2 regions of the Exiguobacterium sp. UBA6309 genome follow, and region 1 is predicted to be linked to the other one. Evidence: riboswitches for the same ligand, from Rfam matches in the RefSeq annotation. Region 1 holds a riboswitch; the other holds the start of a gene.

What was found. Region 1 has a riboswitch for S-adenosylmethionine ahead of mtnK (S-methyl-5-thioribose kinase). Riboswitches for the same ligand answer to the same signal wherever they lie in the genome.
Region 2: another riboswitch for S-adenosylmethionine. It lies ahead of B3M90_RS05965 (LLM class flavin-dependent oxidoreductase); the one in region 1 lies ahead of mtnK (S-methyl-5-thioribose kinase).

The regions. Positions count from the first base shown of each region.
Region 1 covers NZ_DJTL01000012.1:13,913-22,168, reverse strand. Annotated here, with positions in the region: gene B3M90_RS03390 (DNA polymerase thumb domain-containing protein) at 1-234, opposite strand, end outside; gene B3M90_RS03385 (pentapeptide repeat-containing protein) at 409-1,047, shown strand; gene B3M90_RS03380 (MBL fold metallo-hydrolase) at 1,116-1,871, opposite strand; gene B3M90_RS03375 (arsinothricin resistance N-acetyltransferase ArsN1 family A) at 1,932-2,420, opposite strand; gene B3M90_RS03370 (1,2-dihydroxy-3-keto-5-methylthiopentene dioxygenase) at 2,546-3,082, opposite strand; gene B3M90_RS03365 (methylthioribulose 1-phosphate dehydratase) at 3,099-3,719, opposite strand; gene B3M90_RS03360 (2-hydroxy-3-keto-5-methylthiopentenyl-1-phosphate phosphatase) at 3,716-4,375, opposite strand; gene B3M90_RS03355 (2,3-diketo-5-methylthiopentyl-1-phosphate enolase) at 4,372-5,562, opposite strand; SAM riboswitch class I at 5,633-5,734, opposite strand; SAM riboswitch class I at 5,940-6,043, shown strand; gene mtnK (S-methyl-5-thioribose kinase) at 6,122-7,288, shown strand; gene mtnA (S-methyl-5-thioribose-1-phosphate isomerase) at 7,285-8,256, shown strand, end outside.
Region 2 covers NZ_DJTL01000020.1:92,801-101,056, forward strand. Annotated here, with positions in the region: gene B3M90_RS05945 (MarR family winged helix-turn-helix transcriptional regulator) at 1-261, opposite strand, end outside; gene B3M90_RS05950 (YczE/YyaS/YitT family protein) at 416-1,081, opposite strand; gene B3M90_RS05955 (DUF817 domain-containing protein) at 1,235-2,020, shown strand; gene B3M90_RS05960 (DUF975 family protein) at 2,214-2,852, shown strand; SAM riboswitch class I at 2,962-3,064, shown strand; gene B3M90_RS05965 (LLM class flavin-dependent oxidoreductase) at 3,139-4,197, shown strand; gene B3M90_RS05970 (ATP-grasp domain-containing protein) at 4,194-5,141, shown strand; gene B3M90_RS05975 (hypothetical protein) at 5,220-5,687, shown strand; gene B3M90_RS05980 (NUDIX domain-containing protein) at 5,914-6,294, opposite strand; gene B3M90_RS05985 (ABC-F family ATP-binding cassette domain-containing protein) at 6,359-7,981, opposite strand.

The DNA.
Region 1 (8,256 bases):
GTATGGCAATTGCTCGATTTCATATAGTCGACCGGCTGTCTTGATTCCTAGTGCTTTTAAGGCAGGGGTGGCAGCGAGAATGACGGATCCGCTTCGTTTTAAATCGGAGACGACCGCTAGGCGTGTCGTCAAGGGAGGGAGATTGCGATACTGGCATTCACAACTGGCGTAGAAGGACACACTGTCGACACAAAAAATACGTTTATCTTGTGGTAAAACGACGGAAGGAAACATTTGAATCACTCCTTTACATAAAAGAACGTATGTTCTTATTTTGATTTTCTTTGACTATAGCATGGTCTCAAAGTGTCTCAAAATAAAAACTGTTGAAAAAAGGGGAATTTGAACGATTTTCCCTCATATAAAAGGAGTTTGATACACTAAGGGAGAGAAAAAGGGGGAATTTTTATGAAAGAGATCGTTATCCGTTTACCAGAATTACCGAAAACGCTTCAACCAGAGACGTTCGATCAAGTCGAAATCGATGACCCGTATCTGAAAGGGGCGCGTTATGAGAAAGAGTCGATGCCGAGTGAACTGACAGAACGCATCGATGCCTATCAAGTGTGTTTTCAAAATGTCTCGTTCGCGAATCTCACCTTTGACCGTGGTTCGTTCGAAGATATCCGTTTTGAGCAATGTGACTTAACGGGATGTCACTTCCAAGAAACTCGTTTTCACCGCGTGTCCTTCGTCGGATGCCGGATGACGGGTGTTCAGTTCGAAGATTGTACGCTAGACCATTTGACGATTCAGGAAGGACTTGCAGATTACGCACAGTTCATTCGCAGTACGGTCCGTCACCAACACTGGAGCGAAACGACGATGAAAGAAGCACAGTTCTTCGAAGTGAAACCGACCCAGTGGAAACTCGAAGCGGTCCGGCTTACGGGTAGTCAATGGATTGAAACGCCGTTAAAAGGTCTCGACCTCCGGCAGACGGAGCTCTCTGGTATTACGATCGATCCGCGATTTTTACCAGGTGCTGTCATTACGGAAGAGCAAGCAGTTGCCTTTGCTCGCTTGTTAGGTCTTGTCATTCCATAACAAAAAGAAGTCCTGCTTTCGATTGTTACTCGAAAAGCAGGACTTCTTTTCAATGAAGATTACTGTTCTTAAAATGACATCGTTTCGCCATCCTCTGGAATCAGGAAATGGGCAGAAAGGTGGAAGGCGGCTAAAAAGTCAGCAATCATGTCGCGCCGCAGGAGACAGTGATTGACGGACTCGAGGTGCGAGACGATGATCGTCGCTTCCGCCGCCGCTTCGTGTACGGCAAGGAGATCACGCTGTGACATCGTGATCGGCTCTCCCGTCAAGAACTGGGCGGCGCCACTGTTGACGACGATGATATCGGGCGTATGTTGTTCGATCGCATGCGCGACCTCGTCACACCAGATCGTATCACCTGCGATATAAAGTGTCGGTTCGTCCGAATGGGTCAGGACGAGCCCAGACACACGTCCCATCCGTTCGCCGATTTCACCGACACCATGCTGTCCACCTGTTCGATGGACTTGGATATCACCGATCGTTACACCGGAATCGAAGGAAGAAACGTTCGTGAAGCCGGCTTCTCGGATTTGTTGCGCGTCGTCTTCTTGCTGCGCATAGAGTGGCAAATGCTTGGGTAGAAGTTGTTTTGCAGCATCGTCGAAATGATCGGCATGCAGGTGCGTGACGAAGATTGCGTCAGGATCAAGCAGTGTCTTGACATCGACCGGTAAGTCGACGAGTGGATTGGCGACGGCATTCGGTGTTTGACCGAAGGGAGGTAAGCTGCCTTTTTCGCCAAGGAACGGATCAATCAGTAAGACTTGATTGGCATACGTGACAACGAGTGTTGCATTACGAATTTGTTGAATATCCATTAGGTTCATCCTCTCTCAATGACTCGGATTGACTATTCCCTGTCTGGCATTCAATGAATCCTATCGTAAGCGTTTCTCCATCGCCATGACGTCGACATATTCGCCGTTCAAGCGACCTTGTTCCTTAAATGTCCCAACAATCCGGAATCCGGAACGGATATAGAGCTTTTGTCCGATTTTATTGAACGGGAAGGTAAAGAGAATCAGCTTATGCATCTGATGATCGCGCGCATGTTGTTCGGCAGTTTCTAACAACTGTGTCCCGATCCCTTGTCCGCGATGTGTTCGAGTAATGTAGACGGAAATCTCACCAACTGTCGCATAGACAGGACGCGGGTTATACGGATCAAGAGAAATGAAGCCGAGGACACCTGTCTCATCTTCTGCGACATATCCAGCGTAGCGATGCGTACGCTCTGCATACCACTGGGTCATGAACGATAAATCTTTTCGATCCGTCTCAAGCGTTGCGATTCGGTCTTCGATGCCTTCATTATAAATGGATAGAACAGCGGGTAAGTCATGTTCCGTTACAGGACGAATATGCATGTTGCTCACTCCCCAATCGCTTTTCCCTCATTATATCTGTTACGTGTCGATGTAGTGATATGTTTGTGAGATAAGAAAAAGCGCCGATTCTCCTTATATAGAAGAAATCAACGCTTTTGTCGTTCTTAAGAGACCGTGGATGTCTCGTTCTCGTAAATTGGAACCCAACCATCCGTCGTGACGAAAATTCGAACAGCGACGACTTTCCGATCCTCTTGGAGCGTAAAGTAGTGGCGTGTATTGACAGGAACAGAAATCAAATCACCAGGATTGAGTTCGATGTTATAGTAGCCGACTTCTTCGTCTTTGATCGCGAAGACGCCGTGACCGCTGACGATGAAACGGACTTCATCATCCGTGTGATGATGTTCTTTCTGGAAGTTGACGAGCAACTCGTCAAGGTTCGGTGTCGTATCCGAAAGTGAAATGATATCAGCTGTCTGATATCCACGACGTTCTGATACGTCTTTGATTTCTGGAGCGAACGTATCGAGAATCGTTTGTTTGTCGGCATCCGTCAGTGTGAAGTTCTCGACGAGAGGTGCTGGTAGTTTTGAGACGTCCCATTGTTCGTAAAGAACGCCGCGCGATGCGAGGAAGTCAGCGACTTCCGTTTGATCCGTATACCGTGTGTTTGTTTCTTGGAATAAGACTGTTGCCATGAGATGATTCCTCCTTTTAATAGATAGATTGACGGCATGATTGCAACGTCAACGTATAGTTGAATAAAAACTCGAAGGCTTCGAGGTGTTTCTTTGCTTCAAAGGCGGTCGGTGCCCAGACCGTGATTCCGTGATTGCGAATCAGGACGGCACCGCTGTCCGCTGTGACATATGGCGCAAAAGCAGCAGCGAGTGTCGGGATGTCCGCGTGATTCGGAATGATCGGCACCGTGACCGTCGCATCTTCTTCCCAGTGACCGAGTGCCTTGATGATTTCTTGACCGGAGAAGGTGATACTTCCTTGATCGCCATATAACTCCGAAATCACATTGTTCGCAATCGTATGGACATGCAGGGAACATCCGGCGTTCGTTCGGTTGAACACTTCGACATGGAGCAATGTCTCAGCAGAAGGACGCCCGGATTGCTCACCGATCAATTGACCGGTCGCATCGACATGAACGAAGTCGTCAGGAGTCGTCTGCCGTTTATCTTTTCCGCTTGCCGTCACAAGGAATTCAACCGGGACACCGGATGTCCGGATGGCGAGATTGCCACTCGTACCAGGGAACCAATCGCGCGCCGCAAGCTCTTGTTTGATGGCGCGTAGCTCTTCATACCGTCGCATGAATGTCATGTTGTCACCTCCGCTCGTGTTAAATCATGAACGATATCGTGGAACGTCTCAAACGGTGTATAGGCGATATCGTTCTCTTCACACAACGTGATCAGATAATCACGGGCATAGACACGATCCGCTTGTTTTGCGAGTTCGAAGTCCGTCACCGAGTCGCCGATGACGATGATGACGTCACCGTCTTTACGTAGTGTCCGGGCAACGGACGTTTTACAACAGCCGCACCCGTTCGTGCAATGGGTATCGCAGGCGTTTGGCCAATCGATATGGACGAATGGACCACTAAAATCAGCGACGCTACAGTAAATCTGTTCTTGGTCGAGGAATGGCGCTAAGATTGGTTCGACGAAAAAGTCCATTCCACCGCTGACGATCGAAAAATCGATGCCTTGACGACGACTGTACTGCAGTAACTCCGAAAATCCGTCGCGAATGACTGCACGCTCCAACAAAAAGTCAAGATAGGCTGTTTTTCCGTCAGACGGCAGAAGTGCGAACATTTGCCCGACACCACTCTGAATCGATAACGTCCGGTCGAGTACACCGCGTTTTAACGGTTCGAAGTCACTCGCTGGCGCAAATGCCTGCATGAGTGCGATGATGTTATCCTGTGTCGTCACCGTCCCGTCGAAGTCACAAAGAATCCGTACGGTCATGACTTGATCCCCCAAGCGTCGAGGGCAATTCGTAATTCTTCATGACGCGATGCTGCCGTCGATAGGGATTCATTTGCGAGTGCCGCATCGAGTGCCTGACGGAAAGCAATGACACCAGCCGCAGCACCTTGCGGATGACCATGTACGCCGCCGCCGGCGTTGATGACGGAATCGATCCCGAAGTCTCGTACGAGTTGAGCGACGAGTCCAGGATGAATACCGGCTGAAGGAACCGGGAAGATTGATTTCGTCTGACCGAGACGGGTCGCTTCGACCGCGATACCACGGGCGACATCCTTTGGCAAAGCGACATTGCCGTAAGGAGACGGGAATAGCGTCAAGTCTGCTCCAGCAGCGCGCGGTAATGTGCCGAGTAAGACAGGAGCTGCGACTCCGTGATTCGGGCTAGCGATCAACGCACCGCTATATGCCGGATGATTGAAAATCGGAACGTTGATTTCCGGATCACTTGCCAGTTCGCGTAAGACGTCGAGTCCGTATGTGAAGGTATTCAGCAAGAAAGCAGTCGCTCCAGCATCAATCAATCGCTTGGCTTGATCCTTGAGCGTAAAGACAGGACCGCTGAGTGTGATCGCATATAACGCACGTTTACCGGTCCGTTGGAAGTGAGCATCGATGACCTCACGTCCGATCCGTGCCCGGTCAATCGTTGGTGTCAATGGATTGTCGTATAGGATCTCATCGTCTTTGACGAGATCGATCCCACCAGCGAGTTGTCCTTCGAGTTGATCACGAAGGAACGATAAATCGCGTCCGATGACTCCTTTGAAGATGCTCATTAATAGTGGGCGATCTTCGACACCGATCAAGGAACGGACCCCTTCGATCCCGAACTTTGCACCTGGAAAGTCCGACGTAAATGTATCGGGTAGTAGCAATTCCGTTAATTTGATTTCACCGTCGAGTGAGAGTTTCCCGAAGACGGTCGTCAGAATCGCAGAAAAGTCGCGCGATACGTTATGTTCCGGGTAACGAATCGTGATATATCCTTTGCCATCGCGCTCTTCGGTATGTACGACTTCCCCTTTGAACGAGGCAAGTTGTTGTTGTTCGAGATGATTCAGTTCCGTCCAAGAACCGACTGTCAGACCAAGCGCGAGTTGTTCAGCGCGCTGCTCGAGTCGATCACGGGCAGTCAATTGATAAGTAGCAGTGATATAAGCCATGTCTTTCCTCCTTCAACAAAAAAATGGTCTCTCGTCAGCGACAAGAGACCATGAATGATTCGAACGTGGACTCTTATCTGTCAGCTTAGTAGCTGCAAGAATTAGCACCGTGCCAAAAGGTCGGTTGCTGCGACATCGTAGGGCTTGTCCCTCCGTCTGCTCTTGATAAGAATTGGATGAAATTGTGAAATCTAATTGCAATTTTTACATGAGAATCGCCACTTGTCAAACTATTTTTAGAAAATTTATTTTTTTGAAAATACTCTTTCTATAGATGACTTAAAAATGATATCCGTTTCTGCTTGATTTCGATTTGACAGCGAGGAAGTCGATTGCGTAAGATTCAAATCAATATCACACACGACAACTACATACGACTCTTATCGCGAGTTGGCAGAGGGAATTGGCCCGATGACGCCGCAGCAACCGACCACTGGGCACGGTGCTACATCCAACAGACGTTTCGTCTGAGAGATAAGAGGACGCAGTGACTTTTCTGCGCCTCTTTTCGATGACGAAAAGAGGCGCTTTTTCGTGTATCACATAGGGGGAAACTGAGATGACATATAAAGCATTCACAGAACAGGACGCGATTGATTGTGTTCGGACATTAGGACTGATCGGCGATGGAGCCGTCGAAGCAGAAGAGATTGGCGACGGGAACCTCAACCTCGTCTTTCGGATTCGAGAAGGCGAACATCGCTTGATTTTAAAACAAGCATTACCATATGCGAAGGTCGTCGGGGAGAGCTGGCCGTTATCGCTCGAACGAGCGTGGATCGAGCAATCCGCACTCCGTGAATTCGCACGGCATGCCGTACCGTTCGTGCCACGTGTTTTTCATGCTAGTCATGAAGAGGCATATACGGTCATGGAAGATCTTTCACATCTGACGATCGTTCGAAGTGGTTTACTCGCAGGTGAACAGTATCCGTTGCTTGCGGAACATATCGGTTCTTATCTCGCTCGGACGTTATTCCATACATCGGACTTTGCGCTTGGTCCGGTTGAAAAGAAACGTGTCGCCCGAACGTACTACAATCCAGACTTGTGCGACATCACGGAAAAATTAATCTTCACGGATCCGTTTCATGACGCGGAGACGAACGAGATTGAAGCCGGACTCGAAGAAGAGGTGGCACGTCTATGGGCAGACGATGAGTTGAAACGCGAAGTCGCAAAACTCGAAGCGCTCTTCATCACGAAAGGAGATGCATTGCTGCACGGCGATCTACATACAGGAAGCATCTTCGCCTCGGCGACGGAAACGAAAGTCATCGACCCTGAATTCGCCTTTTATGGTCCATTCGGATTCGATGTCGGGCAGTTCATTGCGCATCTATTCTTCGCGGCATATCCGGATTACCCTACACGACGTGGCGCCCGAATCAAGGATATCGATACGTTCTGGCTGACGTTTGCTTCAACGTTCCGTGCATTATGGGAACGGGAAGCCGTCGAACCATTCCGGGCATCGGGGCTCGTCGACGATGTACTGAGCACGATCTTGCAGGATGCCCTTGGCTTTGCCGGTTGCGAATTGATTCGGCGGACGATCGGCCTTGCACCGGTCGCTGATTTAGAATCAATCGATTCAACGACGGAACGCTTAGAGCGGAAACGTCACGCTCTTCGTCTAGGAGCGGCGTTAATCAAACGCCGTACAGAATGCCGGACATTCGATGATTTACGAAACTTTGACGTAACGGAGGAACTGAGCCGATGACTACATTCGTTCAAAGTATCCGTTACGAAGATCGTGTCTTGACGATTCTCGATCAGACACGTCTACCGCAAGAAGAGCACTATGAAGTCATTGCTGATCTCGCGCAAGCGGTTGAGGCGATTAAACAACTACGTGTCCGGGGCGCACCTGCGATCAGCTTATTCGGTGGATTCGTGCTCGTTCAAGAAGCGTACCGCTTTGAAGCAGAGCTACCGGTCTACAAGCAAGCCTTGCTTGAGACATCGGCGACGTTACTCGCGACACGACCGACGGCCGTCAACTTGCGAAATGTCCTCGATCAATTGAATCCAATCATTCAAGACGGGACGTCGGTAGAAGTGATTCGCGAACGGTTGGAAAAACGGACGGTCGCCTTATACGACCAGGATGCGCAGACGTCACGTCAAATCGGGATTCATGCACTGGAATTGTTCCAGTCAGGCGACCGGATCCTAACGATTTGTAATGCTGGATCGATTGCGACCGCTGCTTATGGAACGGCACTTGCGCCGTTCTACATCGCAAAAGAACGCGGCATCGAATTATCCGTTTTTGCGAGTGAGACGCGACCGTTACTGCAGGGAGCACGATTGACGACATGGGAGCTGCAACGTGCCGGCATCGATGTCACGTTAATTACGGACAACATGGTCGCCCATACGCTGAAAGAAAAACAGATCGATGCGATCATCGTCGGTGCCGACCGCATTACACGAAACGGAGATACGGCGAATAAGATCGGGACGTTCCAATTGGCACTGCTCGCGCAAGCTTTTGGTATTCCGTTTTACGTCGCAGCACCGCTCTCGACGTTCGACTTCTCGCTCGTTTCCGGAGACGCGATCGAAATCGAAGAACGTGATCCGCAGGAAGTGACGACTGTCCAAGGTGTCGCGACAGCACCGGGAGGCGTCGCTGTCTTCAACCCGGCGTTTGATGTCACACCACACACATTGATCACGGGCATC
Region 2 (8,256 bases), on a different contig from region 1:
GTCAGCGGCTGAACGCTCGCGAGCAATCATCCCTGTCGATTCCAGGTGTTTGAGGTGACGGGTCACCGCCGCGTGATCGACATTGACGCGTTTTTGCAATTCTTTTTGACTGATCGTTTGATCGACTTGTAGTTGAGCAAGTAGGTCCATTCGCGTCTGACTGAAACCATCCGTACAGAGATCGAATTTTTGAGCAATCGTCTTATTGACGGAGACGAGTGCATAGATCAAACGTCCTTTTTCGGTGCAGGAAATACTCAATCCATCACATCCTTCCCTTCGTTCGAAGAAACCTTTGACGTATCAAAGATTGATATGTAAACGAATATAACGTGTTTATTTTGATGACGCAACTTATCTGCTTCTGACATAAAAAAAGATATCATTCACGCGGAATGATATCGAGTCAGGCGACTTAGCTAATTTGGCGTTCAGACGCTGGAAGTCCTTTTGCATCAATCGCTGCAATGATCCGGCGGAAATAGAACAACCAAAATTGCAGGAACGGTCCGATCAGGAAAATCGAGAGGATCGTACCGAAGAAAACAGGTCCTCCAAGCAACCAACCGATGCCGCATGCCGTGACTTCCATGATCGTCCGCATCAGACGAATTGACGTTCCGAAGCGCTCTGCAAGTGTCAGCGTCAACCCATCACGTGGACCGGCCCCGTATCCAACAGCGACATACAGACCAGCGCCCATCCCAATGATGAAGATACCGAAAATCAGCCAGAGCGTATTCAACCAGATCGACTCAAAAGAAGGTAAGAGATGAGAACCAAGAACAAGATTCATGAAGACACCGACGAAAATCGCGTTGACGAGCGTTCCGATTTGCGGTGTGACGCGGTCTAACGCGTACTTCACGAAAACGAGTAATAGACCGACAAGCAAGATGATCGTTCCGACGGATAGCGGCGTCTTCTTTTGGAGACCAAGATGTAATACATCCCACGTCGAGACACCGAGTTCAGCCGTGATCATCATCGATGAGCCGAGAGCGAGTAAAAATAAACCGAGTAGGAAGAGTCCCCACTTTAACGTAGCGCGTAATAACCAGGAAGCACGATGACGCGTCATGTCTAACACCTCATTTCTTAAAAATAATTGATTCGTTAACTGTATCATGAGGAAAGTAGAAGAAGAAAGACGAAATTTTCCGTTTTTTCCATCTTAAGAAGGAGGGGAAGGTCGAAAGAGAAACGTATACTGAAGAAAAAAGGAGATGACAGGATGAAAGCGATCCGGCACCTGATTCGTTTTACATACATAGAAGCCGTCTGTTGCGTCTTTCCCGTCATGATTTTCGCAGCGCTTGCTCTTTCACGTTATCTTCCTGCTGAACCGATCGCGCGATACGATCTCCTGTTGCTATGGTGTCTTCTCGTCCAAATCGTCTTACTTGTCACGCGTTATGAAACGCTGGAAGAGTTCAAACTGATCTTACTCTTTCACGTGATTGGTCTAGCACTTGAACTGTTCAAAGTGAACGTTGGGTCTTGGAGTTATCCGGAACAGGCTCTAACGAAAGTGGCTGGTGTTCCCTTGTATGCAGGATTCATGTATGCAAGTGTCGCAAGTTATGTCTGTCAAGCGTTCCGAAGATTTCATTTACGCTTCACAGCATTTCCACCGCCTTGGCTTGCGATCAGCGTAGGCAGTCTCGTCTATCTCAACTTCTTCACCCACCATTGGATCTTCGATGCACGCTGGCTATTGATGGTCCTCGTCGTCCTTGTCTTCTATAAGTCATGGGTTCATTTTACGATCGAGCAGACGATCTACCGGATGCCGCTCGTCCTATCCTTTTTACTGATTGCCTTTTTCATTTGGATTGCGGAGAACATCGTGACGTTCTTTAAAGGCTGGGTCTATCCGCATCAGGAAGGAGGCTGGGCAGTCGTTGATCTTGGAAAATTGTCTTCTTGGTTCCTGCTTGTGATCATCACGGTTTTGATCGTCATCGTCGCGAAATACAAGCGTCAGGATCCGGCTGTGGAGATATATCAGCGTACATAGACGAAAAACATGACATTTCGTTTGCGATGAAGCGCTTCGATGTTCAACGTTCGTTCTAACATGTGGACGACAACTTGAGCGTGCTTGGCTCAACCAGCAACGAGACGGGAAATTATTGAAAAAAGAGTGAAACATTAGAAATTTTAAGCCGTAGAGTAAGGTGAGAACTTATTTTTTAAGGAGGACCTTACTCATGTCATCTCAATTAAAAAAAGCAGCGAAGGAGTCGCTCAGGGGTCGTTGGGGATTTGCAGTCCTAGCTTTTCTGCTGTTTAGTATTATTCAGGGTGTTCCTAATTTATTTGGATCGGATATCGATGAGCCGTCTAGTAGTATAGATCTCGTTGTATCATTGGTGTCGATTTTATTGATTCCAGTAGGAGTCGGTTGGACATGGATTGCCATGTCGATTGCTCGTGGCGAAGAAACGAAAGTGACGGATTTGTTTGAGCCATATGGTATGTTCCTGAAAGTGGTGGGGCTGGCCATTGTTCAGTTCATCTTTATCGCGCTCTGGACGTTACTCTTAATCATCCCTGGTATCATCAAGTCATTCTCTTACTTGTTGACGTTCTACATCCTTCGAGATGAACCATCGATCGGTATCCTCGAGGCCATCACGCGTTCACGCCAACTCATGGATGGTCATAAGATGGAAGCATTCTTACTCTTCCTATCATTCATTGGTTGGGCATTACTTGTAATCGTTACACTTGGTCTTGCTGTCTTATGGGTTGGACCATACTTCAGCGTCACGCTTGCCAAATTCTATGATCGTGTTCGTGGTGAACAAGCACCAGAGCCAACATCAGATTTCGTCGCACCATATTAATCCGGAATCCCGACACTACGTCGGGATTTTTCTTTGAAATAAATCCGATAGGAAAAGACGGTTTAATGGTTGCTTTAGTTCAATGAATTCTGTACGATGAATGCAACACATCTTATCTAGAGAAGTCGAGGGACTGGCCCGAAGACACTTCAGCAACCCCGCTATGGCGGAAGGTGCTACTTCCAGGAAGGAATACCTTCTGAAGATAAGAGCGGACAGGACAAGATACCGTCGCTCTTTTCGAACTTCGAAAAGAGCGTTTTTTTATGATAAGGGGGACGATGGAGTGGAGTATGGTTTTTGGTTACCGATTTTTGGGGGATGGTTACGTAACGTCGAGGATGAACAGATGCCAGCAACATTCGATTATGCGAAACAAGTCGCACAAACAGCTGAACGCATCGGCTTCTCGACGACGTTGATTGCGGAATTGAACTTGAACGATATCAAAGGCATCAAGGAACCGAGTCTTGAGGCATGGACAACGGCAGCGGCGATTGCTGCAACAACAGAACGCCTTGAGATCATGACAGCGGTTCGTCCCGGGTTCCATAATCCAGCGACGACGGCGAAGATGGCGGCAAACATCGATCAGTTGAGTGGAGGGCGATTTACGCTCAATGTCGTCTCAGCCTGGTGGGCAGAAGAAGCAAAACAATACAACGGTATTTTTACTGCACATGATGAGCGCTATGCCCGGACGGAAGAGTTCGTCACGGTCATGAAAGGACTATGGGCAGATGCGTCACCGTACAGCTTCTTCGGTCATCACTACACGATCGAACAGGCAGAACTCCATCCGAAACCCGTCCAGCGTCCGGGGATTAAGCTCTACGCTGGTGGAGAGAGTGAAGCCGGAAAACGGACGATCGTCGAACATTGTGATGCCTACGTCATGCATGGAGGCACTGTTGAAGAAGTAGCTCATAAAATTAATGATATGAAAGTACGCCGGGAAGCGACGGGACACGCACCGCTTGAGAGCTTCGGTCTTGCTGCCTACATCATTTGTCGGGATACGGAAGAAGAAGCGCTTCTTGAGTGGCAACGCATCACGGACGTTAAGGAAGACAGCGCCGGTTATGCCGGTTATCAAGATTTCATCAGTAAATCGCAACTCGAACAACAGGTCGAACGAAATGATTATTCCGTCTCGAACCGTGGTCTGCGACCGAACTTGATCGGAACACCAGAACAGATTGCCGAACGGATTCTAGCGTTCGAAGCCGTTGGTGTCACGTTGCTCTTGTTACAATTCTCACCACAACTTGAAGAAATGGAACGCTTTGCCCGTGACGTAATGCCACTGGTCGAAGCGAAACGAAAGGTAGGTCAACAATCATGACAAAAATTCATATTCTCCACGAAAACCAAGAATGGACGGATCATCTCATCAAACGTCTCGAAGAACTCAAGTTGCCGTACGAGCAGTGGCACTTAAATGAAGGAATCGTACCGTTAGATGAACTGCCGCCAGAAGGTGTCTTTTACAGTCGTATGAGTGCGTCTTCGCATACGCGGGGGCATCGTTACGCGCCGGAGTTGACGGAAGGGGTCCTCGCTTGGTTAGAAGAGCATGACCGGACCGTCTTTAACGGAACGCGTGCGCTTCGTCTTGAAGTCAGCAAAGTCAATCAATACACGGCGTTGCGGAAGGCTGGGATTCGTGTACCGAAGACGACGGCTGCCGTCGGACGCGATCAAATCGTACAAGCAGCAAAAGAGATCGGTGTTTCGTCATTCATCACGAAACACAACCGTGCCGGGAAAGGTCTCGGCGTCCAGTTATTCCATTCGATTGAAGCACTTGAAGCTTACCTCGATGGTCCGACATTCGACGAACCAGTCGATGGCATCACATTGATTCAAGAGTATATCCAAGCACCAGAACCGTACATCACGCGCTGTGAATTCGTAGGTGGAAAGTTCGTCTACGCGGTTCGAGTCGATACATCAGAAGGTTTTGAGCTTTGCCCAGCGGATGCATGTGTGATCGACGACTTGTTCTGCCCAGTTGGTGAAGAAGCGCCACAAACGCCGATGAAGTTCCAAATCGTTGAAGGCTTCGATGACCCGATCATCCAAAAGTATGAAGCATTCCTCCAAGCGAACCAAATCGCGGTCGCAGGCATCGAGTTCATTAAGGATGCGTCAGGTACGATCTATACGTATGACGTCAATACGAATACGAATTACAATTCGGATGCTGAGGCAGCTGCAGGACGCTACGGTATGCTCGAACTGGCCAAGTTCCTCGGAACAGCACTTGAAACAAGTACAGTAAAATAAGAATCGGCTTCCGCCCTGTCACCGGACGTTACAAGACCGGATGATGGGGTATTTCTATAGAAAGAAGGGGGCGGATCTATGATTACGTGGAGAGAAGAACGACAGCTCGACATCCTGATTGAGGAAGCATGGCACTTGTTTGATCACACGCGATTGCAGCGTTTGATTCCAAACGTCGTCCAGCACGAGGTGATTGAACGAAAACCGGGTGTCGTCGGTTCGACGTATCGTCAAACATACATGCAGGGTAATCGACTCGAAACCTATATCGTGACCGATTTAGCCTATACGAACGAGCCTGACTTCAAGCAAAATACGATTGGATTCACATTGGCTAAAATATTCAAGATCGAGATGACGTTTACGCTCAAACCACTTGGACACGATCGTTGTCTGTTGATTTATACAGGAAAAAATGAAGGAGTGAACTTCGTTGGGAAAAGTCTCTTGTCACTCGGTGGCGAACGAGAAAACGAGAAAATTGTTCAAGGCTTGTTGCAACGTGTCGAAGAAGAGGCAGCGAAACAAAAGAAGAACAATGCATGAAAAAACGGATTCCCGCACTGGGGAATCCGTTTTTTCATATCTTATCGATTCGTATACGATTTATGATCACTCGGTAAAACGGATAGGCAGTCGACACCTTGATAACGTTCTCGTTTTCTATCGCTGGATCGAGCGATTTTGGATTATCAAAATGCTTAGTTACCGACTACTATTTTTAAGTATAAATACGGTTATTAAATTTTCATTTAATCCAAAGATTATATCGTTACGATAGTAGACGCAAACGAGAAATCTGTGAATCATTTTGCATCTCATTCAGTGGTCGAAACCGAACAGCTCGTAATTCTTGTTGATTAAGCGATAGTTCAGGATCGATCCCGAGTCGAGGTCCAGGACTATCTAAGGCACGGCGAACGAGAAAACATGTCTCTGTTCCTTGATCCATTGAAATCTCGTAAAGTTTCCGTTCGACCGTGACGTGAAGATGCGTTTCTTCTAACACTTCTCGCATGATGGCTTGCTCTTTTGTTTCACCATTCGCGACACCTCCGCCGGGTAACGTCCAAAATGTCCGGGAAGGGGTATGTAATTCGACCATTAGGATCTGTTGCTCTTCAATCAACGCAGCGCATACCCGATGTCGCATATCGCATTCCTCCTTCAACATGTTCAAAAAAAGACCGAAACGACAGTTCCGGTCTCTTTTAAAATCATTGTGCGTATAACGCTGTTAATTGCTGTTGAATCGTATCGTTGTTCAAATACTCATCGTATGTCGTTTCTTTATCGACGATACCGTTTGGCGTCAACTCGATGATGCGGTTCGCGATCGTTTCGACGAACTGGTGGTCATGCGAGCTGAAGAGCATTGCGCCTTTATAAGCGATCAAACCATCGTTGAGTGCCGTGATCGATTCGAGATCCAAGTGGTTCGTTGGATCGTCGAGTACAAGGACGTTAGCACCACTGAGCATCGCTTTTGAAAGCATACAACGGACTTTTTCGCCCCCGGATAAGACAGATGCTTTTTTCATGACTTCTTCTCCAGAGAAGAGCATCCGACCGAGGAATCCACGGAGGAACGTATCACTCTCATCTGCCGGTGAATACTGACGGAGCCAATCGAGGATCGTCTTATCCGAGCCTTCGAAGAATTCCGAGTTATCTTTCGGCAAGTATGACTGGGAAGTCGTGACGCCCCATTTGAACGTACCGCTATCCGGTTCCATCTCACCCATAAGGATTTTGAATAGTGTCGTGATCGCGATATCGCTTTGGCTGATGAACGCGACTTTATCCGTCTTGTTCAACGAGAAGCGGACGTTATCAAGGACTTTGACGCCATCGATCGTCTTCGAGATGCCGTCGACCATCAAGAGATCATTTCCGATTTCACGTTCCGGTGTGAAGCCGACGAACGGATAACGGCGTGACGATGGACGAATGTCGTCGAGTGTGATTTTATCAAGCAATTTCTTCCGTGACGTCGCTTGTTTCGCTTTTGAGGCGTTTGAGCTGAAACGTGCGATGAAGGCTTGAAGTTCTTTAATCTTCTCTTCTTTTTTCTTGTTTTGGTCACTTGCCATACGCGAAGCAAGCTGACTTGATTCATACCAGAAATCATAGTTTCCGATATACAGTTGGATTTTACCGTAATCAAGATCCGCCATGTGCGTACAGACGTTGTTCAAGAAGTGACGGTCGTGGGAAATGACGATGACCGTGTTCTCGAATCCGATCAAGAATTCTTCAAGCCATTTGACAGCTTTCAGGTCGAGTCCGTTCGTCGGCTCATCGAGTAAGAGAATGTCTGGTTTACCGAACAACGCTTGCGCAAGCAAGACTTTAACTTTTTCAGATCCTGTCAGCTCAGCCATCGTTTTCGAGTGAAGGTCTTCCTTGATGCCGAGTCCTTGAAGAAGCATCGCTGCTTCCGACTCCGCTTCCCAACCGTTCATCTCAGCGAATTCACCTTCGAGTTCAGCAGCACGCATGCCGTCCTCGTCTGAGAAATCTTCTTTCATATAGATGGCATCTTTTTCTTTCATGACTTCATAGAGACGTTTGTGTCCCATCATGACTGTTTCGATGACTTGGAATTCTTCGTATTCATAATGGTTCTGGCGAAGGACGCCTAAGCGTTCGCCTGGTGTGATGATGACATCGCCTTGTTGTGCTTCGATGTCACCAGCGAGAATTTTCAGGAATGTCGACTTACCAGCGCCGTTCGCACCGATCAGACCGTAACAGTTACCTGGCGTGAACTTGATGTTGACGTCTTCGAATAATTTTCGGTCCGCAAAGCGAAGACCGACGTTTTGTACTGTAATCATATAGAGATGAACCCTCGTTTCTAGTAAGTGATGTGCTCATTCGAGTGTACCACAAATCGTGATCTGTCGTAGAGCAGGCAAAGTTCTTTCCATATTAGGACAGAAATTAAAAATAAGCAACCGGACATTTAAAATAATGAAACATTTTCCAGATGGATGCGTAGAAGAAAGTAAGGAATTCGCTAGAGGAGGGGTTAGATGGCCATCTTTTTCACGTTATTGTTTTTCGCCCTCATCGTTTTGCTTGGCATGGAACTCTATCGCTATATCCAAGA